Regions from separate parts of the Streptomyces sp. WZ-12 genome, predicted to be linked through region 3. Evidence: riboswitches for the same ligand, from Rfam matches in the RefSeq annotation. Region 3 holds a riboswitch; each other region holds the start of a gene.
What was found. A riboswitch is a leader RNA that binds a small molecule or an ion and turns the genes downstream of it on or off. The one in region 3 is predicted to bind cobalamin.
Positions count from the first base shown of each region.

Region 1: linked by a shared signal. The riboswitch ahead of PV796_RS28915 (cobalamin biosynthesis protein) and the one ahead of PV796_RS38940 (CoA-acylating methylmalonate-semialdehyde dehydrogenase) in region 3 are both predicted to bind cobalamin.
Region 2: linked by a shared signal. The riboswitch ahead of PV796_RS03640 (HoxN/HupN/NixA family nickel/cobalt transporter) and the one ahead of PV796_RS38940 (CoA-acylating methylmalonate-semialdehyde dehydrogenase) in region 3 are both predicted to bind cobalamin.
Region 4: linked by a shared signal. The riboswitch ahead of cobN (cobaltochelatase subunit CobN) and the one ahead of PV796_RS38940 (CoA-acylating methylmalonate-semialdehyde dehydrogenase) in region 3 are both predicted to bind cobalamin.

Region 1 is NZ_CP118574.1:6,684,490-6,690,375, forward strand. Features, by position in the region: gene PV796_RS28910 (cobyric acid synthase) at 1-1,240, opposite strand, end outside; gene PV796_RS28915 (cobalamin biosynthesis protein) at 1,237-2,214, opposite strand; cobalamin riboswitch at 2,345-2,477, opposite strand; gene PV796_RS28920 (hypothetical protein) at 2,810-3,046, opposite strand; gene PV796_RS28925 (inorganic phosphate transporter) at 3,096-4,358, opposite strand; gene PV796_RS28930 (GH25 family lysozyme) at 4,497-5,234, opposite strand; gene PV796_RS28935 (class II aldolase/adducin family protein) at 5,466-5,886, shown strand, end outside.
Region 2 is NZ_CP118574.1:918,653-924,538, reverse strand. Features, by position in the region: gene PV796_RS03655 (SRPBCC family protein) at 135-644, shown strand; gene PV796_RS03650 (LysR substrate-binding domain-containing protein) at 714-1,673, shown strand; gene PV796_RS03645 (collagenase) at 1,834-3,816, shown strand; cobalamin riboswitch at 4,118-4,311, shown strand; gene PV796_RS03640 (HoxN/HupN/NixA family nickel/cobalt transporter) at 4,345-5,517, shown strand.
Region 3 is NZ_CP118574.1:8,860,138-8,866,023, reverse strand. Features, by position in the region: gene PV796_RS38950 (enoyl-CoA hydratase/isomerase family protein) at 1-223, opposite strand, end outside; gene PV796_RS38945 (acyl-CoA dehydrogenase family protein) at 220-1,368, opposite strand; gene PV796_RS38940 (CoA-acylating methylmalonate-semialdehyde dehydrogenase) at 1,374-2,897, opposite strand; cobalamin riboswitch at 3,113-3,286, opposite strand; gene PV796_RS38935 (ABC transporter ATP-binding protein) at 3,375-4,139, opposite strand; gene PV796_RS38930 (FecCD family ABC transporter permease) at 4,136-5,161, opposite strand; gene PV796_RS38925 (ABC transporter substrate-binding protein) at 5,158-5,886, opposite strand, start outside.
Region 4 is NZ_CP118574.1:4,748,919-4,754,804, reverse strand. Features, by position in the region: gene PV796_RS20465 (DUF4097 family beta strand repeat-containing protein) at 1-585, shown strand, start outside; gene cobN (cobaltochelatase subunit CobN) at 705-4,307, opposite strand; cobalamin riboswitch at 4,342-4,491, opposite strand; gene cobG (precorrin-3B synthase) at 4,576-5,886, shown strand, end outside.

The DNA.
Region 1 (5,886 bases), 2.2 Mb from region 3:
CCCCGCCGGAGACCTGGGCCACGCCGTGGTGGATCTCGTAGCCCTCCACCGGCTCGCCCAGCGCCACGCCGGACGGCCGCGCGAGGGTCTTCTCCACCGCGAAGCGGACCCGGACCGGCAGCAGCCCCAGCCCCTCGACCGCCCCGGCCCGCGACTCGACGTCGTCCTCGATGCGCTCGCCGAGCATCTGGTAGCCGCCGCAGACGCCCAGCACCGGCCGGCCCTCGGCGGCCCGCCGGGCCACCGCGTCGGCCAGCCCGCGCTCGCGCAGCCACGCCAGCGCCCGGACCGTGCCGCGGGTCCCCGGCAGCACCACCAGGTCCGCGTCGACGAGCTCCTCCGGCCGGTCCACGAACCGCACCACCACGCCCGGTTCGGCGGCCAGCGCGTCCACGTCGGTGAAGTTGGACATCAGCGGCACCGCGCAGACCGCGACCCGCAGGATGTCCTCGCCCGCCGGCGGCGCCACCACCGACTCCCGCACGGCCCCGCGCAGCGAGACGCGCAGGCCGTCCTCCTCGTCGATGCCGAGCCCGTGGGCGAACGGCAGCACGCCGTAGGTCTCCCGCCCGGTGAGGCCGCGCAGCATCTCCAACCCCGGCTCCAACAGCGTCACATCGCCGCGGAACTTGTTGACGAGATAGCCGGCGACCAGCGACTGGTCCTCCTCCGACAGCAGCGCGGTGGTCCCGAAGAACGACGCGAAGACCCCGCCGCGGTCGATGTCGCCGACCACCACGACCGGGATGCGCGCCGCCCGGGCCAGGCCCATGTTGACCAGGTCGGTGCGGCGCAGATTGATCTCGGCGGGGCTGCCAGCGCCCTCGCAGATCACCGCGTCATGGGTGCGCCGCAGCTCTGCCAGGCAGTCGGTCACGGTCCCGAGCAACTGCTCCTGCCGCCCGTCGTGGTAGCCACGCGCGCTCAACTCGCCCACCGGCTTCCCCAACAGCACCACCTGGCTGCTGCGGTCGCTGCCCGGCTTGAGCAGCACCGGGTTCATCAGCGCGGTCGGCTCCACCCGGGCCGCGGCCGCCTGCATCGCCTGCGCCCGGCCGATCTCCGCGCCCTCCCGGGTCACGAACGAGTTCAGCGACATGTTCTGCGCCTTGAACGGCGCCACCTTGACGCCCCGCCGCGCCAACCAGCGGCAGATGCCGGCCGTCACCACGCTCTTGCCGGCGTCGGACGTCGTCCCGGCCACCAGCAGCCCACCGGCCGTCTTCTCGCGCCCGTTCACCGGGACAGCCTCCCGTTCCCGTTCACCCGGCGGCGCCGCACGGCACCCGCCGCCAACCGTCCCGCCACCGTCACGCCCAGCGCCAGCGCGCTCACCCGCCGGGAGAGCCGCACCGCCCGCTCCACGTCGGAGACCTCCGGGGGCCGCGCCCCGCCGTTGAGCACCGGCCGGTGCTCCACCCGCCCGCCGTACGCCAGCGTGCCGCCCAGCCGGATGCCCAGCGCACCGGCGAACGAGGCTTCCACCGGGCCCGCGTTGGGGCTCGGATGGGCCCCGCCGTCCGCCCGCCAGGCCCGCAGCGCACCGCGCCGGTCCGGCCCGGCGAGGACCGTCAGCGCCGCGGTCAGCCGGGAGCCGGGCCAGCCGGCGACGTCGTCGAGCCGGGCCGCGGCCCAGCCGAACCGCCAATAGCGCGGCGACTTGTGACCCACCATCGCGTCCAGGGTGTTCACCGCCCGGAACGCCACCAGTCCGGGCACCCCGCCCAGCGCGCCCCACACCAGGGCGCCCACCACCGCGTCGGAGGTGTTCTCGGCGACCGACTCCACCACCGCACGGGCCAGCTGCGGCCCGTCCAACGCCTGCGGGTCGCGCCCGCACAGATGCGGCAACCGCTCCCGCGCCACGTCCAGATCGCCGACGTCCAGCGCGCCGCCCACGGCGCGCGCCTCCCGGCCCAACGAGGTGCCGCCCAGCACCGCCCACACCGCGGCCGCGGTCAACGCGGCCCGGGCGCCCGGGTGGTGGCGCACGGCGCGTTCCAACAGCGCGGCGCCGGCGGCCGCGCCGCCCGCGCACACCACGGCGTGGGCCGCGCCGTGACCACGGTGGTCGCGCCACAGCCGACGTTCGAGGGCGCCCGCGGCCCGGCCGAACGCGGCCACCGGATGACCGCGCCGCGGATCCGCCGCGATCAGATCACCGAGGAAGCCGAGGGCCGCGCCGCACGCGTATGCCGCGTGTTCGCCGCGCACCGGATCAGGCCGCCGTCAGACACCGAACGGGCCCTGCGGCAGCGGGCGATGAGGCTCTCGATGGGCAGCCGGGCATGGTGGTATGTCCTCACTCAGGGTCCTCGCCCTGGCTCGACGCGACGGCGACCAGAGTCTCCTGGCTCCCGGATCGGCGCGTCCCCCGGCCTTCCCGCCCGTACGTGGCGTACGGGCCGTGGCCCTCGTTGGAGGAGCGCTCCCCGGTGACAGTGGCGGGACCGCGCCGGATTCGCACCGGACTTCCTCTGCTGTCGCCGATTGGCCCCGGCAGTCCACCACGCCCCGCCACGCCCGTCAACTCGCCCTTGACCTGCGACGCAGCCCCACCGCCCGCCCTGTGTCCAAGACCACAGGGCCGCCGCCGGCGCCCGCCCGCCATCCCACCGCGCCCGTCCCGCGCACCCGCGCGCCGCCCGCCCCGAACTCCGGCCTGCGGAACGGGCCTTCGCGACGACCGGCGGCGCGACAGCCCGGTGGTCGCCCGCATCGCACGCCAACGGGGCGCCCGGCGGCCGCGGCTGGTGCCGCGCCCTCCGGGCGCCCCGTCCACTGCTGCCGGCCCGCGGCCGGCCAACCGTCAGGCGGCGACGATCAGATAGATCCCGTACGCCACCGCCAGCGCGCAGAGCGCGAACGCCGCCAGCGCCCCGGCGCGCGCCCCCGCGCCCGGTGCCGTGGCGGCCGCCGCGTCGCCGGGCGCGGCCGGCTTGCGGGAGGTGCCCACGATGCCGACGGTGAACAGGCCCACGATTCCCACCGTCACCACGAGCGTGACGCCGAAGACCTGGCCGAGAGCTGCCCAGTCGATGTGCATTGCGAAGTCCTTAGGTTCCTTGGGTCAGTTCGGTCGCAGCGGCCGGCCGTCAGGAGGAGGCCGTCGCGGGCTGGGTGGGGGCGGCGGCGTCCCGCTGGGCGGGCACGGCGACCGCGTCCGCCTCGACGGCCGCCGGGACGACCGTGCCCGCCGGGGGCGGCGAGACGGTCTGGAGCGCGGTGGTGACGACGCCCGCCGGCTCCACCGCCGGGCCCTCGTTGACGTTGGTGTGGTCGATCGGCTTGCGTCGGGAGGCGGCCCAGATGCCGCCGCAGATCGCCAGCGCCAGGACGGCCACCGTCGTGATGCCCCAGGTGCCCTGGTCGGCGAGGACCGCGGCCCCCGCGGAGACCAGGCCGGCGGCCGGCAGGGTCAGGCCCCAGGCCACGACCATCCGGCCGGCCGTGGACCAGCGCACCACGCCGCCCTTGCGACCGAGCCCGGAGCCCATCACGGCGCCGGAGCAGACCTGGGTGGTGGAGAGCGCGAAGCCGAGGTGGGAGGAGGCCAGGATGGTGGCCGCGGCGCCGGTCTGGGCGGCGAAGCCCTGCGGCGGCTGGATGTCGGTGATGCCCTTGCCCATGGTGCGGATGATCCGCCAGCCGCCCAGGTAGGTGCCGAGCGCGATGGCCAGGCCGGCGGAGGCGATCACCCACATCGGCGGGTCGGAGTGCGGGGCGACGACCCCGCCGGTGATCAGCGCGAGGGTGATCACGCCCATCGTCTTCTGCGCGTCGTTGGTGCCGTGGGCCAGCGAGACCAGGGCCGCCGAGGCGATCTGCCCGGCACGGTAGCCCTTGGCGGTGTCGGCCTCGTCGCGGCCGCGGGCCAGCCGGTAGGTGAGCCGGGTCGCCGCCATCGAGGCGAGCCCGGCGACGAACGGCGCGGCCACCGCCGGGATCAGGACCTTCATCACGACGGCCCCGCCGTGCACCCCGCCGGTGCCGACGGACACCAGGGTCGCGCCGATCAGACCACCGAAGAGGGCGTGCGAGGAGCTGGAGGGGAGGCCGGCGAGCCAGGTGACGAGGTTCCAGACGATGGCGCCGACCAGGCCGGCGAAGATCACTTCCGGTCTGATGCCGGCGCTCTCGTCGATGATGCCGCCGGAGATGGTCTTGGCGACCTCAACCGACAGGAACGCGCCGACGAGGTTGAGTACCGCCGACATCCCCACCGCGATCTTGGGTCGCAGGGCCCCGGTGGAGATGGTGGTGGCCATTGCGTTGGCCGTGTCGTGGAAGCCGTTCGTAAAGTCGAACACCAAGGCCGTGACGATCACGATCCCGATGAGAAGCGTGATGTGTTCCATTCACCCAGGCAATCCGTTCGATGGTCAGTGTCCTCGGGACCGTACGGACGGTGAGTGAACGGAAAGTGAACTCGGCCGGGCGCCGCGGTGACACCCCCGCAGTGTTCACGCGGAGGCGCCCCTGCCGTCACTTCCGTCTCACCTGTCGGCAAATTTCTTGAGTTGGGCCAGGGTGCCGTTCCAGCGGTCCTGATCGCCCGGCAGCGGCCCGCGTGCGGCGTACTGCAGGATGCTCGGGGACGACCAGCCGGCGGGCGTCCGCGCCGCGCCCGAATAGTCCGCCAGCCACAGCGGATGGTCACCGCCGAAGGCCCGGCTGCGGCCCGTGCAGCGGTCCCACCAGCGGGCGGTGGTGTAGATCACCGGCCGTCGCCCGGTGCCGCGCCGCACCTCGTCGCTGAACGCCCGTATCCAGCGCACCAATGCCGCGCTGCTCAGCCCGAAGCACGGCTGCTTGCCGTCGTAGGGGTTGTGCTCGATGTCGAGGGCCGGCGGCAGCGTCCAGCCGTCCCGTTTCCCGTGGCCGCCGTGGCGCAGGAAGAAGCGGGCCTGCCGGGTGCCCGACGAGGCGCTGGGCACCGCGAAGTGGTAGGCGCCGTGCAGGAGTCCGGCCGCCCGGGAGCCGCTGTACTGCGCGGAGAACGAGGGGTTGCGGTAGCCGTCCGACTCGGTGGCCTTGACGTAGACGAACCGCGCGCCCTTCGCGCGGGCCGCCCGCCAGTCGATGCGCTTCTGGTACGAGGAGACGTCGTGCCCCAGCGGCCGGCCGTCCGCGGCGGCCCACGCGGGGTGGTCGGCGAGTGCGGTGCCGGCCAGTGACGCCACGGCTATCGCGGTCGCCAGCGTGGTCCGGGGGGTGGAGCGGTCACAAGTCATGGGTCCCCCTGGGTGATGACATGTGAGGGGTGCAGTTCACTCGACGCTAAGGGATGATCAACGCAAGGTGGTCAATCCCCGGCCAATCCCTCCCAGGAGAGCGGGTATCCCCATATGGCGGGTACCGAGCGCCTGACGCGGTGGCTTATCGTGCCCCGGCCTGCTCGTACGGTGTGATGCACTGCCTCCGCGCGTTTCCGCACGTCCCGCAGTGCCGCCCCGGAGGACACCATGAAGGACCGCCCGGACCACCTCGCCGCCGCCTGGAGCGAGCTCGTCGCCACCGCCCGCCGGACCGCCGCCGACGGCCTCGTCGTCGGCACCTCAGGCAACGTCTCGGTCCGCGTCAAGGACCTGATCCTCGTCACGCCCAGCGGCGTCCCCTACGACCGGCTCGGCCCCGGCGACGTCACCGGGGTCGACCTCGAAGGCCGCCAGATCGTCGGCAGGCTCCGCCCGACCAGCGAACTCCCGCTCCACCTGGCCGTCTACCGCGACACCACCGCCACCGCGGTCGTGCACACCCACGCCCCGCACGCCACCGCCGTCTCCACCCTCGTCACCGAACTCCCGCCCATCCACTACATGACGGCCGCCCTCGGCGGACCCGTCCGGGTCGCCCCCTACGCCCTCTACGGCAGCGACGAGCTCG
Region 2 (5,886 bases), 7.9 Mb from region 3:
GCCTCATCGACCTCGGCATGACATTTGTCCCGGGTGCGCGGTGCGGGCGGCGTCCCGAAGCCGCCGCGACAGTCTTGTACGGCCGTCTCCTCCGCTGATGTAATCGCCGACGACATCAGCGGAGGAGAAGCCCGATGCACATACCCCGGTTCCCGGAGCCCGCCGCCACCGGCACCGTCGCGATCCGCGCCAGCCCGGCCGAGGCGTACGCGGTCATCGGCGATCCGACCGTCATGGTCCGCTTCGCCGAAGAGGCGTACCGCGCCCGCTGGTTGGACGGCGCCACCGGTCCCACCGTGGGCGCGCGCTTCCAGGGCTGGAACCGCAACGGCCTGCGCCGATGGGCCACCCGCTGCCGCGTCACCGACGCCGAACCGGCCCAGCGCTTCGCCTACGAGGTGACGGCGACGCCGCTCGCCCTGCCCATCTCGCGCTGGCAGTACGACATCGAGCCAACCGGGGACGGCTGCACGGTCACCGAGACCAACTGGATGCGGGTGCCGCTGTGGTTCATCCCCGCCGCCGTCCTCATCACCGGCGTGCTCGACCGCAGGTCGGCCAACGGCACCCACATCGGCACCACGCTCGAACGCCTCAAGACCCATCTGGAGTCGGTGCCGAGCCCGCGCCCAACAGCCCCGTGACGCACCGACGTTGGCGTCGGCATCGGTGCCGGCGTCGGGACGCCCCGGTCGAGCGGAAGGAGCGTGCGCATGGAGCTGGAGCTTCGGCACCTGAGGGTGCTGTGTGCGATCGCCGACGTCGGGAGCGTGGGGCGGGCCGCGGTGGAGCTGGGCTACTCACAGCCGGCGATGAGCACCCAACTCCGACGCATCGAGCGGCACTTCGGGGCGCCGCTGTTCGAGCGGAACGCGTCGGGCGTGGAGCTGACCCCGTACGGTACGGAGGTCCTGGCGCAGGCCCGCGACGTACTGGCCCGGGCGGACGCCATCGGGCGCCGGCCGGGCGGGAACGCGGCCGGATCGCGCCGGCTGCTCCGCCTGGCGGCGACCAACTCACCGGTCCTGTCCGGGATGGTGGCCCGGCTGCGGAGCCGCCTGCCCGATGTCGCGCTCACGGTGAGCAGCGTGTACGCGTCGTCGGAGATCGTCCGGCTGCTGGAGGACGGGGCGGTGGACGCGGCGATCGCGGCCGACTACCCGGGGTTGGAACTGCGCCACTCGGCCGCGGTGGCGCACCGCGGCATCGTCACCGAGCCGTCCTTCCTCGCGCTGTCGGCGCGGCACCGGCTCAGGCACCGGGTGGAGGTGGGGCTCGCGGAGCTGGCCGACAGTGCCTGGTTCGTGACGCCGGACGACGGGGCGGGCTGGCCCGGGGTGTTCTACGCGGCCTGCGAGTCGGCCGGGTTCGCCCCGGCCGCGGTGCACGAATTCCTCGGCGATCAGCTCCAGTTGCAGAGCATGATCGCGGAGAGTCTCGGGGTGGCGGTCGTGCAGGCGACGCTCCGGCCGATTCCCGGCGTCGTCGTCAAGCCACTGATCGGTACGCCGCTGTGGTGCCGCTATGTGTTGGCCTGGCGACGGGAGAGCCTGGCCGACGAGTGCGCCGACACCCTGGTCGGCGCGGCCTCCGCGGCGTACCGCGCGCTGATCGCACAGTCACCGCACCTGCGGAGCTGGGCGTCCCGGACCTGGAGCCTGGCCAGGCCGTAGGGGCGACGGACGGGCCCGGGGCGCCGTCCCACGGGCTGTTATGGCCAGGCGGTCCCGGGTGCTATGCCACGCGTCGTTGTCGGCGGGAGGAGTGTCTTGAGAAGGTGACGATCACGCCTCGGCCTCTTCCGGGGCGCCTGTCGTCCACGAAGGAGCAGGGATGCGCTCTCGCTTCACCTGGCCCAGATGTGTGATCGGCGGCCTGGCCGCCTGCGCGACGATCGCCGGTTTCACGGCGACGCCGGCGCTCGCCACGCCCTCGCCCACGACCGACTCCAAGTCCGTTGCGCAGCAGGGTACTTATCGCACCGTGCCGCACTTCCCCCCGTCCCCGAAAGCCCCCTCGCCCACCGGTCCGGCCCTTGGCTCCGGTGAACGTTCCGTGGTCCAGGGCCGGCCGGTCGGCTCCGCCCGGCTCCGCCCGCTCAGCGCGAAGAATCCCCCCACTTCTTCGACTTCGGCGGCGGAGCACAAGGGCGGCCATCGCCCCGCCCCGGCCTCGTGCAGCCCGGGCGACTTCGGCGGCCGCACCGGAGCCGACCTGGTCACCGCGGTCAAGGCCGCGACCACGGAGTGCGTCAACTCGCTCTTCTCGCTCACCGGCAAGGACGCGCACGACGTGTTCCGCGAGGAGCAGATGGTCACCCTCGCCAACGCCTTCAAGGACGGGGCGTCGTCGTACGCCGGCGACAACTCCACCAACGTGTGGCAAGTCGTGCTCTTCCTGCGCGCCGGCTACTACGTGCAGTACAACCACCCCTCCGACGTGGGCCCGTACGGCCAGAACCTGGCCGCGGCCACCCAGGGCGGGCTGGACGCCTTCTTCGCCAACTCCCACTCGGCGGACGTCTCTTCGGGGAACGGCGACGTGCTCGGTGAGGCCCTGGTCCTGTCCGACAGCGCCAACGAACAGGGCCGCTACCTGAGCGTCTACCAGCGGATGCTCAAGGGCTACAACAGCTCCTACGACGCCATCCCCAGCATGCTGGCGGCCGTCAACGACACCTACACCCCGCTCTGGCGCGGAAACTGGAACGAGGCGTACGTCAAGGCGGTGACGGCCGACCCGAGCATCGTCGACACGCTCAACTCCTTCGCGCTGGACCACCGCGACCTGCTGGGCACCGACAAGTCCTACCTGGACTCCAACGCCGGTATGAACGTGGGGCGTTACGTGGAACACCAGCCGCTCCAGGCCAAGGTCCGGCCGCTCATCAAGGGCCTGTTGGACGCCTCGAAGATCACCGGTCCGACGGCGTCCCTGTGGGTCACGGTCGCCAGCCAGGTCGACGCCTACGACAAGGCCGACTGCGCCTCCTACGGAGTGTGCGACCTGCCCGGCCAACTCACCAAGGCGGCACTCCCGATCACCCACCCCTGCGACCAGACGCACACCATCAAGGCGCAGGCCCTGACCGCCGCCGACCTCGACGCCGCCTGCACCAGTCTGCTGCGCCAGGACCCGTACTTCCACCAACTGGTGAGGGACAACGGCCCGATACCCGACCAACACGAGTCGACCGTCCAACTCGTCGTCTTCGGCAGCCGCAACGACTACCAGACCTACGCCGGGGCGATCTACGGCGTCGATACCAACAACGGCGGTATCACCCTGGTCGGCGACCCGACCAAAGCCGACAACCAGCCGATGTCGATCATGTACCAGAGGGACACCGACAACGGCTTCCCCGCCCGGATCTGGAACCTCAACCACGAGTACACCCACTACCTCGACGCCCGCGACGACATGAAGGGCGACTTCAACCAGCAGACCACGGTCCCGGACGTCTGGTGGATCGAGGGGCTCGCCGAGTACGTCTCGTACGGCTACCGGGGCGTCACCGACGACGAGGCGGTGCGCCAGGCCGGCCAACACGCCTACAAACTCAGCACGTTGTTCCAGACCACCTACGCCAACAGCAACGAGACCCGCACCTACCCGTGGGGCTACCTCGCGGTCCGCTACATGTTCGAGAAGCACCCGCAGGACGTCGCCACCATGCTGGGGCACTTCAGGACCGGCGACTACGCGGGCGGCTACGCCGTCTACAACCGCGACATCGGCACCCGTTACGACGCCGACTTCGACGCCTGGCTGACGGCCTGCGCGTCCGGCGGTTGCACCGCCAAACAGGCACGCTGACGATCGACGGCGACGCGCCCCGCTGACCGGGACCCGACCGCCCGTCGCGCCGTACCTCGTGACCGTCGCACCACCCTCCGCCCCCGCACCGGCCGCGCGCCGATGCGGGGGCGGAGGTGCGCGGGGCGCCAACGGCAGCCGGTTGGACCCCGGCAGGCGCAGGAGCGCCCTCGCATACACCGGCGTCCCAGCCGCCACGTCGCACAGCCGGCTCAAAAGTGCGCCCTCCCGTGCACACACGCGCCCCCTCTTTGCACGGATTGCGCAACTGCGCAAGATTGTCGAGGGGCGATTACCGGCCTACTGTTGCTGCCGCCGTGGTGCTCGGGAAGACCGGTGTGAGACCGGAGCGGCCCTCGCCACTGTGATCGGGAAGTCCTCGCGTCATCCCCGCCGGGAACGGCGGGTGCCACTGGGCAGCTCATTGCCCGGGAAGGCGGCCGCGCGGACATTGGACCCGTAAGCCAGGAGACCGGCCACGGCACCGCACAACGACCCATCCACGAGGTGCTGGAGAGGCTGCCTGATATGCCCCTGTTGCAAAATTCCCCCACGCCATCCACCACCGCATCCACCCTCCCGCAGCGCTGGCAGCGGCAGGACTGGATACGCACCGGTGTCCTGTTCGCGGTGATCGCCGCCATGCACCTGGTGGCCTTCGTCATCCTGGCCGCCATGGTGGCGCCGCACCACTACACCGTCGGCAAGCAGGTCTTCGGCGTCGGACTCGGCATCACCGCCTACACGTTGGGGATGCGGCACGCGTTCGACGCCGACCACATCGCCGCCATCGACAACACCACCCGCAAGCTGATGGCCGACGGCCAGCGCCCCGTCTCGGTGGGCTTCTGGTTCGCCATCGGCCACTCCACCATCGTGCTGGTCCTGGCGGGCCTGATCGCCGCCGGCGCGAAGGTCGCCGGTACCCTCGCGAACGACAACTCCGGTACCCGCGTCACCCTCGGTGCCATCAGCACCACCGTCTCCGGCGCCTTCCTCTACCTGATCGCCGCCCTCAACCTCGTCGCGCTGGCCGGGATTTACCGGGTATTCAAGGCCATGCGCGCCGGGCAGTTCGAGGAGCACGAGTTGGAGAAGCACCTCGCCAGCCGCGGCTTCATGAACCGCATCCTGGGCCGGCTGACCAGGTCCATCCGACGCCCCGGCCAGATGTATCCGGTCGGCGTGCTGTTCGGCCTCGGCTTCGACACCGCGACCGAGGTCACCCTGATGGTCATGGCCGGTTCCGGCGCCGCCGCAGGGCTGCCCTGGTACGCGATCCTCTGCCTGCCGCTGCTGTTCGCGGCCGGAATGAGCCTCTTCGACACGCTCGACGGCACCTTCATGAACTTCGCCTACCACTGGGCGTTCACCAACCCGGTGCGCAAGGTCTACTACAACCTCACCATCACCGGCCTGTCCATCGCCGTCGCCTTCCTCATCGGCACCATCGAGCTGGTCGGCGTGTTGCACGACAACCTCGGCTGGCGGGACGGGCTCACCGACTGGATCTCCTCCATCGACCTCAACAACGTCGGCTACCTCATCGTCGGACTGTTCGTCGTCGTCTGGGCCTGCGCCCTGACCTACTGGCGCCTGGCCAAGCTGGAACACCGCTGGGGCCAGAAGGCGGACGGGGCCGACAGGATCGGCGGAGCCGACGACCCGAACGAAGCCGCCCCGGCCAACGAGACCGGCTGACCGCCGGCGCGGCCCGCCTTGTCCCCGCCGGATCCTGTCCGGCGCCCGAGCCCGCACCCCCGGCCGCACGTCGCCGGCATCCCAACCCCTTCTACCAGTCGGCACGTTGACGACCATCGGAGCCCGTGACCGGGAAACGGTCACGGGCTCCGGCCTGTTCCGGGGCGCCCGGCGTGGCCTGCGTTCGCAGCAGACGCCGCCCGCGCCCTACTGCGTCCGCAGCAGATCAAGAGTCTGCGGACGGGCGACGACAGGCCGGACGTGACGCGGCACGGTGGTGACTGTCCGAGCGGCCGAACGACCGGCATCCGTTGAGGGGTTGAAACCACCGTGCACCCTGGAGAACACCGTGCGGACGCCGTCGGAACC
Region 3 (5,886 bases):
GGACGGCGCGGATGTCGCCGCCCGCGCACAGGCCCCGCTCCCCCGCGCCGGTCAGTACGACGGTCTCGATGCTGGGGTCGTTCTCCCAGGCGGTGAGGGCCCCGTCGATGCGGCGGACCATGGGGTGGGTGAGGGCGTTGAGGGCACGGGGGCGGTTGAGGGTCAGATAGCCGGCCCGGCCGCGGGTCTCCAGCAGGACGGGCTGGTCGTCGGCGCCGGTCACTGGAACGCCTCCGTCAGGCCGCGGGCCACGATGACGCGCATGATCTCGTTGGTTCCTTCCAGGATCTGGTGGACGCGCAGGTCGCGCACGATCTTCTCGATGCCGTATTCGGCCAGGTATCCGTAGCCGCCGTGGAGTTGCAGGGCGCGGTCGGCGACGGAGTAGCCGGTGTCGGTGGCGAAGCGCTTGGCCATCGCGCAGAGTTGGGGTGCCTGGGGGTCGCCCCGGTCGAGTGCCTGGGCGGCCTGGTGGACCAGGGCCCGGGCGGCGGCGAGTTCGGTGGCCATGTCGGCGAGGCGGAAGCGCAGTGCCTGGGCGTCCAGCAGGCGGGTGCCGAACGCCTCGCGGTCGGCGAGGTGGGCCAGGCTGCGGTCCAGCGCGCTGCGGGCGCCGCCGAGGGAGCAGGCGGCGATGCCGAGGCGGCCGCCGTTGAGGGCGTTCATGGCGATCCGGAAGCCCTGGCCCTCGCCGCCGAGCAGCCGGTCGGCGGGGATGCGGACGCCGTCGAGGATGACTTGGCGGGTGGGTTGGGCGTTCCAGCCCATCTTGCGCTCGTTGGCGCCGAAGGAGACGCCGGCGTCGTCCTTGTCGACGAGGAAGGCGGAGATGCCGCGCGGGCCTTCGTCGCCGGTGCGGGCCATGACGACGTAGAGCTGGGCGGCGCCGGCACCGGAGATGAACTGCTTGACGCCGGTCAGGACGTAGTCGTCGCCGTCGCGGACGGCGCGGGTGCGCAGGGCCGCGGCGTCGGAGCCGGCGCCCGGTTCGGTCAGGCAGTAGCTGGCGAGGTCGTCCATCGCGCACAGCCGGGGCAGCCAGCGTTCGCGCTGGTCGGGGCTGCCGTAGTGGTCGATCATCCAGCCGACCATGTTGTGGATGGAGAGGTAGCCGGCGATGGCGGGGCAGCCGGAGGCGAGGGTTTCGAAGATCAGGACGCCGTCGGCGCGGGCGAGGCCGCTGCCGCCGGACTCCTCGCGCACGTAGACGCCGCCGAGTCCCAGGCCGGCGGCCTTGCGGAGCACGTCGAGGGGGAAGTGCTTGTCGCGGTCCCAGTCCAGGGCGTGCGGGGTGAGGTGGTCCTGGGTGAAGTCCAAGGTGGTTTCGACCAGGGCCAGTTGGTCCTCGGTGAGGTAGGTCGTGGTCACCGTGCTCACCTCATGACCGGGATCGTGAAGCTGGCGCCCTCCCTGACGCCGGCGGGCCAGCGGGAGGTGACGGTCTTGGTGCGGGTGTAGAAGCGGATGGCGTCCGGGCCGTGTTGGTTGAGGTCGCCGAAGCCCGAGCGCTTCCAGCCGCCGAAGGTGTAGTAGGAGACCGGGACCGGGATGGGGACGTTGACGCCGACCATGCCGGTGTTGACGCGTCGGGTGAAGTCGCGGGCGGTGTCGCCGTCGCGGGTGAAGAGGGCGACACCGTTGCCGTAGGGGTGTTCGCTGGGCAGGCGCAGCGCCTCTTCGTAGTCGGCGGCGCGCACGACGGACAGGACGGGGCCGAAGATCTCCTCCTGGTAGATCCGCATGTCCGGGGTGACGCGGTCGAAGAGCGAGGGGCCGGCGAAGAAGCCGCCCTCGTGGCCGGGGAGGGTGAAGTCCCGCCCGTCGACGACGAGTTCGGCGCCCTCTTCGACGCCGAGGTCGACGTAGGAGCGCACCCGGTCGACGGCGTCCCGGCCGACCAGCGGCCCGAAGTCGGCGTCCGGGTCGTCGCTGCGGCCGACGCGGAGTTGGGCGATGCGTTCCGTCAGTCGTGCGACCAGGGCGTCGGCAGTGTCCGCGCCGACGGGTACGGCGACCGAGACGGCCATGCAGCGTTCGCCGGCGGAGCCGTAGCCGGCGCCGATGAGGGCGTCCACGGCCTGGTCGAGGTCGGCGTCGGGCATGACGATCAGGTGGTTCTTGGCGCCGCCGAAGCACTGGGCGCGCTTGCCGTGGGCGGCGGCGGTGGCGTAGACGTGGGCGGCGATCGGGGTGGAGCCGACGAAGCCGAGCGCCCCGACGCGGGGGTCGGTCAGCAGGGTGTCGACGGTTTCCTTGCCGCCGTTGACGACGTTGAGCACACCGGGCGGCAGGCCCGCTTCCAGGAACAGTTCGGCGATCCGGTGCGGGACCGAGGGGGCGCGCTCGGAGGGCTTGAGGATGAAGGCGTTTCCGCAGGCCAGGGCGGGGGCGGCCTGCCAAAGGGGGATCATCGCGGGGAAGTTGAAGGGGGTGATCCCGGCGGCCACGCCGATCGGCGAGCGCAGCGAGTGCACGTCGATGCCGGTGCCGGCGTTGTCGCTGAACTCGCCCTTGAGCAGGTGCGGGATGCCGGCTGCGAACTCCACGACGTCCAGGCCGCGTTGGAGGTCGCCGTGGGCGTCGGGGATGGTCTTGCCGTGCTCGGAGGAGAGCAGGCGGGCCAGGGAGTCCTTGTCGCGCTCGGCGAGTTGGAGGAAGCGCAGGAGGACCCGGGCCCGGCGTTGGGGGTTCCACTCGCCCCAGGCGCGTTGGGCCTCGGTCGCGTCGGCGATGACGGCCTCGGTCTCGCCGCGGGTGGCCAGCGGGACGCGTGCCTGGACCTCGCCGGTGTTGGGGTCGTAGACGTCGCCGTGGGCGCCCGAGGTTCCCGGGGTGGGCTTGCCGCCGATGAAGTGGGTGAGTTCGCGGGCGGGTTGGGGAGTGTGTGCACGGACCATGGTTGCCTGCTCTCGTCAGGTGGGATCCGGGGATGGCGCGCCGGGCCGCGCCGCGCGCGGTGGCGGGCGGGCCGTGGGGACGCGGGATCGCGCAAGGCGGAAGGACCGCTCAGGCGGCGGGGGCCGCGGAGGCGGTCCTCCCCGCCCGTCCGGGCGGTTGACCAGGCTCGCGGGTACGCACCGGTGCCATGCGTGTCTGCTCCATCCTCGTGGACAACACGGAACGCCCCACGGCCGGTATCCTGACTTCCGGATCGGCGCGCGCCGCCCGCCTTCCCGACCTCTTACACGTCAGTGGCGTACTGCTCGACGGCGTGCTCCCCGGTAACAGTGGCGGGACCGTGCCGGATTCGCACCGGCTTCCCTGCACCGTGGGCCTCGCTCTCGAATATATAGTTGGACGTCCTAGTAAATCTACCCCTGACCGCACACCGGCCCCCTGCCTGGCCGCGGGCAGGGGGCCGGGGCGGGCGCCCGTCAGGGCAGCACGACGATGTTCGGCTTGCCCTTCACCGGGTGCATGCTGACCTCCGTCCGCACGCCGTAGACCTCGGCGATCAACTCCTCGGTCAGTACGGCCTCCGGGGCGCCGTCGGCGAGCAGTCGGCCCTGGTCGAGGACGCAGACGCGGTCGCAGAAGGCCGCGGCGAGGTTGAGGTCGTGGACCGCAATGACGGCCGTGACGCCGAGCGCCCGGACCAGTCGCAGGGCGTCGAGTTGGTGGCGCAGGTCCAGGTGGTTGGTCGGCTCGTCGAGCACCATGACCGACGGTTGTTGGGCCAATGCCCGGGCGATCAGCACCCGTTGCTTCTCGCCGCCGGAGAGCCGGTCGAAGCGCCGGTCGGCCAGTTCGGCCACGCCCAGCGATGCCAGCGCGGAGCCGACGGCCTCGGTGTCGTTCCGGCCGTCCGCCTGGAACGCCCGGCGGTAGGGGGCGCGCCCCATCGCCACCACGTCCCGGGCGGTCAGGCCGAAGTCGGCGGGCATCTCCTGGAGCACCGCGGCGAGCGTGCGGGCGACTTGGCGGGCCGGCAGGTGTCGGATGTCCGTGCCGTCGAGCAGGACGCGGCCGGAGCTCGGCCGCAGGGCCCGGTAACAGGTGCGCAGCAGGGTGGACTTGCCGGCCCCGTTCGGACCGACCAGCCCGACCACTTCGCCCGGTCCGGCCCGTAGCGAGACGGCGTCGACCAGGGTGCGACCGGCCACCTCGACGGTCACCGACTCGATGCGCAGTTCGCTCACGCCAGCCCCTTTCGGTACATCAGCCACAGGAAGGTGGGACCGCCGGCCAGGGCGGTGACGATGCCGACGGGGATCTCCTCGGGGCTGATCACCGTGCGGGCGAGCAGGTCCGCACCGATCAGGAAGACCGCTCCGAGCAGCGCGGCGACGGGCAGGGCGCGGCGGTGGTTGGCGCCGACCAACAGCCGGGTGATGTGCGGCATCATCAGGCCGACGAAGCCGATCGCTCCGCTGACCGCCACCATGACCCCGGTCAGCAGGGCGCACAGGACGAAGAGCAGGGCCCGGAAGCGCCCGACGTCCAGCCCCAGTGCGGCGGCGGCCTCGTCACCGGCCAGCAGCACGTTCAGGTGCCTGGCGGTGCCCAACAGGGCGACGGTGCCGAGCAGTACGGCGGCGGCCGGCAGCCACAGGGCGTCCCAGCCGGTGCCGCCCAGTCCGCCGAGCATCCACTGGAGCGCCGACTGGGCCTTCTGCGCCTGGTCGGAGGTGACGATCAGGAAGCTGGCGACGGCCGACAGGACCTGTCCGGTGGCGACCCCGGCGAGGATCAGTCGGACCGTGGTCATCCGACCGCCGGCCCGCGCCAGGGCGTAGACGATCAGCAGGGCCGCCAGTCCGCCCAGGAACGCGGCGGCGGAGACCGAGTAGTGCCCGAAGACCGTGACGCCGCAGACCACCACCAGGACGGCACCGACGCCGGCGCCTGAGGAGATGCCCAACAGGCCGGGATCGGCAAGCGGGTTGCGGACCAGTGCCTGGAGCGCCATGCCGCAGACCGACAGTCCGGCGCCCACCGTGGCGCCGAGCAGCACCCTGGGCATCCGGACGTCCAGCACGATGGTCTCCCGCACCCGCGGCCAGTCGGCGTCGACCAGGGACGGCACGACCCGGTGGGCCAGGATGCGCCAGACCTCCCCGGGCGGCACCGCGACCGAGCCGAGGGCGACCGCGCAGGTGGCCGCCGCCAGCAGCAGTACGGCCAGTCCGGCCACCACCGCCGCGTACCGGTATCGGGTCACCGGAAGGAGTCCGGGTGAAGCTGCCGGGCCAATGTCTCGACGGCCGCCGGCACCCGCACGCCCAACACCGTCGAGCTCAACGGCAGTACGGCGAAACGCTGGTGGCGAATGGCCGGCACGTCCTTCAGGGCGGGCTGGGAGAGTAGGAAGTCCTTCTTGGCGGAGACCGGGGTGTCACCGTAGTCGTAGATCACGATGACCTCGGGGGCGCGCTGGGCGACCTGCTCGAAGGAGACGTTGCCGAAGGTCTTTTTGAGGTCGGCGAAGACGTTGCGGCCCCCGGCCCGCTTGACCATGTCGTTGCCGATGCCGGCGCCGCCGGCGGTGAACGCGGTCTGTTCCCCGCTGTCGTAGACGAACGTCTTGACCGGTTGGGTGCCGGCCAGTCGGGACGCGACGCCGTCCAGGGTGTGGTGATGGGAGGCGACCAGTTCCTCGGCCCGGTCCGACACCCCGAAGATCCGGCCGATGGTGCGGATCTCGCGGTCGTCGGTGTCCTGGGTCACCGGCCCGCCGGGGCAGTTCTCGATGTTGAGGTAGGTGTCGATGCCGGCCTTGCCGAGTGTGGGCCGGCCGCGGCCCTGGGACTGCTCGAAGGCGCTGGCGAAACCGCCGTAGACGAAGTCCGGTTCGGCGGACAGCAGCGTCTCCTCGTCGGGGTACCGCTTGGCCAGCACCTTGATCCCGTCGTAGGCGGCCCGGTACTGCGGCAGCACGGCGTCGTC
Region 4 (5,886 bases), 4.1 Mb from region 3:
GGCGGCGTGACGCTGCACGGCGGCAAGGGCGGGGACACCGTCAGCGTGCACCGCAAGGTCACCTACCGGGGCGACAAGCCGCAGGGGCCCACGCACAGGGTCGAGGACGGGACGCTGGTGCTCGGCGGCTGCGGCGACGGTTGCTCGGTGGACTACACCGTCGATCTGCCCGGCACCGTCCCGGTGACCGGCGGGACCTCCAACGGCTCGCTGAGCCTGTCCACGGTGGCCGCGGTGCGGGTGACCACCAGCAACGGGGAGATCGACCTGGACGGGGTGTCCGGGCCGGTGAACGTGCGCACCAGCAACGGCGCGATCACCGGAAAGGGCCTGGCGGGCAAGGGCGTTGAGGCCAGGACCACCGACGGCGAGATCGACCTCACCACGACCGCCCCGCAGAACGTCCGGGCCCAGACGTCCAACGGCGCGCTCACGGTCACCGTGCCGGACGCCCACTACCGGGTGTCCGCGCGGACCGACAACGGCGCCAAGCGGATCGGCGTCCACGACGACCCGGCCGGGCCGTACCAGCTCGATCTGACCACCGACAACGGGGAGCTCCGCGCCCGGACCGCGGGAAGCTGAGGCCGGCCCTCGCCGAACGGCTCCAGTGGCAAGGAGAGTTGAGGAGCGGCCGCGCTCATGTGGCGTGCGCGGGGCGGTGTTTCACGTGAAACACCGCCCCGTCGCTCCGTGCGGGACCGTTAGTCCTCGCCCTCCAGCTCGCCCTCGGTCTCCAGGAAGGCTTCCCGCAGCGCCGCCAGCGTCTCCGCGTCCGGCTTCTCCCACATGCCGCGGGACTCAGCCTCCAGCAGGCGCTCGGCGATGCCGTGCAGCGCCCAGGGGTTGGCCTCCTGGAGGAAGGCGCGGTTCTCCGGGTCCAGGACGTAGGTCTGGGCCAGCTTGTCGTACATCCAGTCGGCGACGACGCCGGTGGTGGCGTCGTAGCCGAACAAGTAGTCCACGGTGGCGGCGAGTTCGAAGGCGCCCTTGTAGCCGTGGCGGCGCATCGCCTCGATCCAACGGGGGTTGACGACCCGGGCGCGGAAGACCCGGGAGGTCTCCTCCACCAGCGTCCGGGTGCGGACCGTCTCCGGGCGGGTCGAGTCGCCGATGTACGCCTCGGGGGCCTTGCCCTTGAGTGCCTTGACGGTGGCGACCATCCCGCCGTGGTACTGGAAGTAGTCGTCGGAGTCGGCGATGTCGTGCTCGCGGGTGTCGGTGTTCTTGGCGGCCACCGCGATGCGCTTGTAGGCGGTCTCCATCTCCTCCCGGGCCGGGCGGCCCTCCAGCCCGCGCCCGTAGGCGTAGCCGCCCCAGACGGTGTAGACCTCGGCGAGGTCGGCGTCGGTGCGCCAGTCGCGGGAGTCGATGAGCTGGAGCAGGCCCGCACCGTAGGTGCCGGGGCGGGAGCCGAAGATCCGGGTGGTGGCGCGGCGTTCGTCCCCGTGCGCCGCGAGGTCCGCCTGGGCGTGGGCCCGGACGAAGTTGCCCTCGGCGGGCTCGTCGAGAGAGGCGACGAGCCGCACCGCGTCGTCGAGCAGGCCGATGACGTGCGGGAACGCGTCGCGGAAGAAGCCGCTGATGCGGAGGGTGACATCGATGCGGGGACGGTCGAGCTCGTCGAGCGGGATCGCCTCCAGGCCGGTGACCCGGCGCGAGGCGTCGTCCCACACGGGCCGGACGCCGAGCAGCGCCAGCGCCTCGGCGACGTCGTCGCCGGAGGTGCGCATCGCGCTGGTGCCCCACAGGGACAGGCCCACCGACTGCGGCCAGTCGCCGTTGTCGTCGCGGTAGCGGGCCAACAGCGAGTCGGCGAGCGCCTGTCCGGTCTCCCAGGCGAGCCGCGACGGCACGGCCTTGGGGTCGACGGAGTAGAAGTTGCGGCCGGTCGGCAGGACGTTGACCAGGCCGCGCAGCGGCGAGCCGGACGGGCCGGCCGGGACGAAGCCACCGTTCAACGCGTGCACCGCGTGGTCGAGTTCGGCGGTGGTGGCGGACAGCCGCGGGACGACCTCCCGGGTGGCGAAGTCGAGGATCGCGGCGACCGCCTCCGGGTGGCCCTCGGCGACCCGGGAGACCGCAGCCGGGTCCCAGTCGGCGTCCTCCATGGCCTGGACGAGGCCGCGGGCGACGGCCTCGGCGTCGTCGGCCGCGGTGCGGGTGGCGGCCGACTCGTCCAGCCCGAGCGCCTCGCGGAGCCCGGGCAGCGCGGAGGTGCCGCCCCAGATCTGCCGGGCGCGCAGGATGGCCAGGACGAGGTTGACCCGGGCCGCGCCGGCCGGGGCGGCGCCCAGCACGTGCAGGCCGTCGCGGATCTGCGCGTCCTTGACCTCGCAGAGCCAGCCGTCGACGTGCAGCAGGAAGTCGTCGAACCCGTCGTCCTCCGGGCGCTCTTCCAGGCCGAGGTCGTGGTCCAGCTTGGCGGCCTGGATCAGGGTCCAGATCTGCGCGCGGATGGCGGGCAGCTTGGCCGGGTCCATCGAGGAGATCGCGGCGTACTCGTCGAGCAGTTGCTCCAGGCGCGCGATGTCGCCGTAGGAGTCGGCGCGGGCCATCGGCGGGACGAGGTGGTCGACGAGGGTGGCGTGCACCCGGCGCTTGGCCTGGGTGCCCTCGCCCGGGTCGTTGACCAGGAACGGGTAGATCAGCGGCAGGTCGCCGAGGGCCGCGTCCGGGCCGCAGGCGGCGGACAGGCCGGCGTTCTTGCCGGGCAGCCACTCCAGGTTGCCGTGCTTGCCGAGGTGGACCATGGCGTCGGCACCGAAGCCACCGTCGGCGGCGGGCGTGGCGATCCAGCGGTAGGCCGCCAAGTAGTGGTGGGAGGGCGGGAGATCGGGGTCGTGGTAGATCGCGATCGGGTTCTCGCCGAAGCCGCGCGGCGGCTGGATGAGGATCAGCAGGTTGCCGCGGCGCAGGGCGGCCAGCACGATGTCGCCCTCGGGGTTCCGGCTGCGGTCGACGAACATCTCGCCGGGCGGCGGGCCCCAGTGCTCCTCCACGGAGTCGCGGAGCTCCCGCGGCAGCGTGGCGTACCAGCGGCGGTAGTCGGCGGCCGGTATCCGGACCGGGTTGCGGGCCAACTGCTCCTCGGTCAGCCACTCCTGGTCGTGGCCGCCGGCCTCGATGAGGGCGTAGATCAACTCGTCGCCGTCGCCGGACGCCAGGCCGGGCACCGGCTCGGTGCCGAAGTCGTAGCCCTCGGCCCGGAGGCGGCGCAGCAGCTCGACGGCGCTGGCCGGGGTGTCCAGGCCGACCGCGTTGCCGATCCGGGAGTGCTTGGTGGGGTACGCCGACAGCACCAGCGCCAGCCGCTTCTCGGCGGCCGGGATGTGCCGCAACCGGGCGTGCCGGACGGCGATCCCGGCGACCCGGGCGGCCCGTTCGGGGTCGGCGACGTAGACCGGGAGGCCGTCCTCGTCGATCTCCTTGAACGAGAACGGCACGGTGATCAGCCGCCCGTCGAACTCGGGCACGGCGATCTGCGAGGCGGCGTCGAGCGGCGAGAGCCCCTCGTCGTTCGCCTCCCAGTCGGCCCGCGACCCGGTCAGGCAGAGCGCCTGGAGGATCGGCACGTCCAGGCCGGCCAGCGCGCCGGCGTCCCAGGACTCGTCGTCGCCGCCCGCGGACGCCTCGGCGGGCTTGGTGCCGCCGGCCGCCAGGACGGTGGTGACGATGGCGTCGGCCGCGCGCAGCTCCTCGATCAACTCCGGCTCGGGGGCGCGCAACGAGGCGACGAAGAGCGGCATCGGGCGGCTGCCGGCCCGCTCGATCCGGTCGCAGAGGTCGTGGACGAAGCGGGTGTTGCCGCTCATGTGGTGGGCGCGGTAGTAGAGCACGGCCACCGTCGGGCCGGTCGCCTCCGAGGCGGGGCGCTCCAGCGGGCCCCAGGACGGCGCGGCCGCGGGCGGCTCGAAGCCGTGGCCGGTGAGCAGCACGGTGTCGCTGAGGAACCGGGCCAGTTGGTCGAGGTTGGCCGGGCCGCCGTGCGCGAGGTAGGCGTGCGCCTCGGCCGCGATGCCGACCGGGACCGTGGACGCCGCCATCAACTGGGCGTCGGGGGCCTGTTCGCCGGTGAGGACGACGACCGGGCGGTGCTGGTCCGCGGCCAGCAGCACGTCCAGGCCGTCCTCCCAGGCGCGGATGCCGCCGAGCAGGCGGACCACGACGAGGTCGGTGCCCTCCAGGAGCCCGGGGAGCTCGGCGACGTCGAGGCGGGCGGGGTTGGCGAGCCGGAACGGCACGGGACCCGTGGCCGCGCGGGCGCTGAGCAGATCGGTGTCGGAGGTCGACAACAGCAGGATCACGGCGCAGCCCTTCCTCGGGGATTCCACGCCCCGGGTGGTCGTATGGACGGCGGGAGTTCCTGGCTCACCCGGCGGTGGCCGGGTTCACAGTGGCGGGACCGCGCCGGATTCTCACCGGGCTTCCTCCCTTGGCGCCGTCGCTGGCGTCCGGCGGGTCAGCCGACCCGCCGACCTGCATAGTAAGGGCTGCGGCCGAGCCGCGGGAGCCCGCCTGGAGGGGCCGCCCGTACGCCCCCCTCACCCCGGTTCCGGGATCCGACGCGTAGGTATGCTCGCCGCCATGCCGCCCTCCCCCTCTCGACGCCCCGACCGGGCCGGACCGCCCGTACGGGACCGCGGTGACGCCTGCCCGGGAGCGCTGCGACTGCATCCCGCCGCCGACGGCGAACTGGCCCGAGTCCGGCTGCCCGCAGGGGACTTGACGGCATCCCAGGCCCGCGCGCTGGCGGACGCCGCGGAACTCCTCGGCGACGGCCACCTCTCGCTCACCTCCCGCGGCAACGTCGAACTCCGCGGCCTGCCCGACGACTGCGGCGGCCGCCTGGCCGCCCTCCTCACCGACGCCGGGCTGCTGCCGTCGGTCCGTCATGAGCGGATCCGCAACGTGCTGGCCTCGCCGCTGGCCGGGCTGGACCACCACACCCCCTCCGACGTGCGGTGGTGGGCCCGGAGCCTGGATGCGCTGCTGTGCGCGAGCGAGCCGGCGACGGCCCTTTCGGGCCGTTTCCTGTTCGTCCTCGACGACGGGCGGGGCGATGTGGCGGGGCTCGGCGGCGATGTGACCTTGCTCGCAGAATCCGGCCGACGGGCCCCGGCGGGCACCGCGTTCGCCCCGGGGGCGGCGTCCGGGCACGGGGCGCTGCTCCGCGTCGGCGAGGACCCGGCGGCGCTGCGGATCGCGGCGGACGACGTCCCGCGGGCGGCGCTGATCGCCGCCGAGACCTTCCTGGCCGCCGCGGCCGAGAGCGACAGCGGCGCCTGGCGGGTCCGCGAACTCCCCGCCGCGCGCCCGCTCACCGTCCACGACGTGCGGGGTGCGCTGCGGGCCGCGGGCATCACCGCCGAGCCCGCCGCCCACGCGGCGGCGACCGGCCCGCGGCCGGCGGTGCCGTACGCCGATGCCGCCGTCCCCGGCCCGGTCGAGGGCCCGGGCGGCCGCCGCGCGCTGGTGGTCCTGGCGCCGCTCGGCCGGCTGACCGCGGGCCAGTGGCGGCTGTTGGCCGAGGTCGCCGCGGCGGACGGCTCCGGCGCGCTGCGCCTCACGCCCTGGCGCGGCATCGTCGTCCCCGGCCTGCCGGCGAGCGCGGCGGACCGACGGCTGGGCGAGTTCGCCGCCGCCGGTCTGGTCACCGACCCGGCCTCGCCGTGGCGCGGGGTCACCGCCTGCACCGGCCTCCCCGGCTGCGCCAAGTCCCTGACGGACGTGCGGAGCGATGCGTCGGCCGCCCTCGCCACGGGCCGGCCCGTCCCGGCGGGCGACTCCGCCCCGCCCGTCGGCCCGCCCGTCCACTGGTCGGGCTGCGCACGGCGCTGCGGTCATCCGCACGGCGCCTGGATCGACGTCCTGGCGACGCCCGAC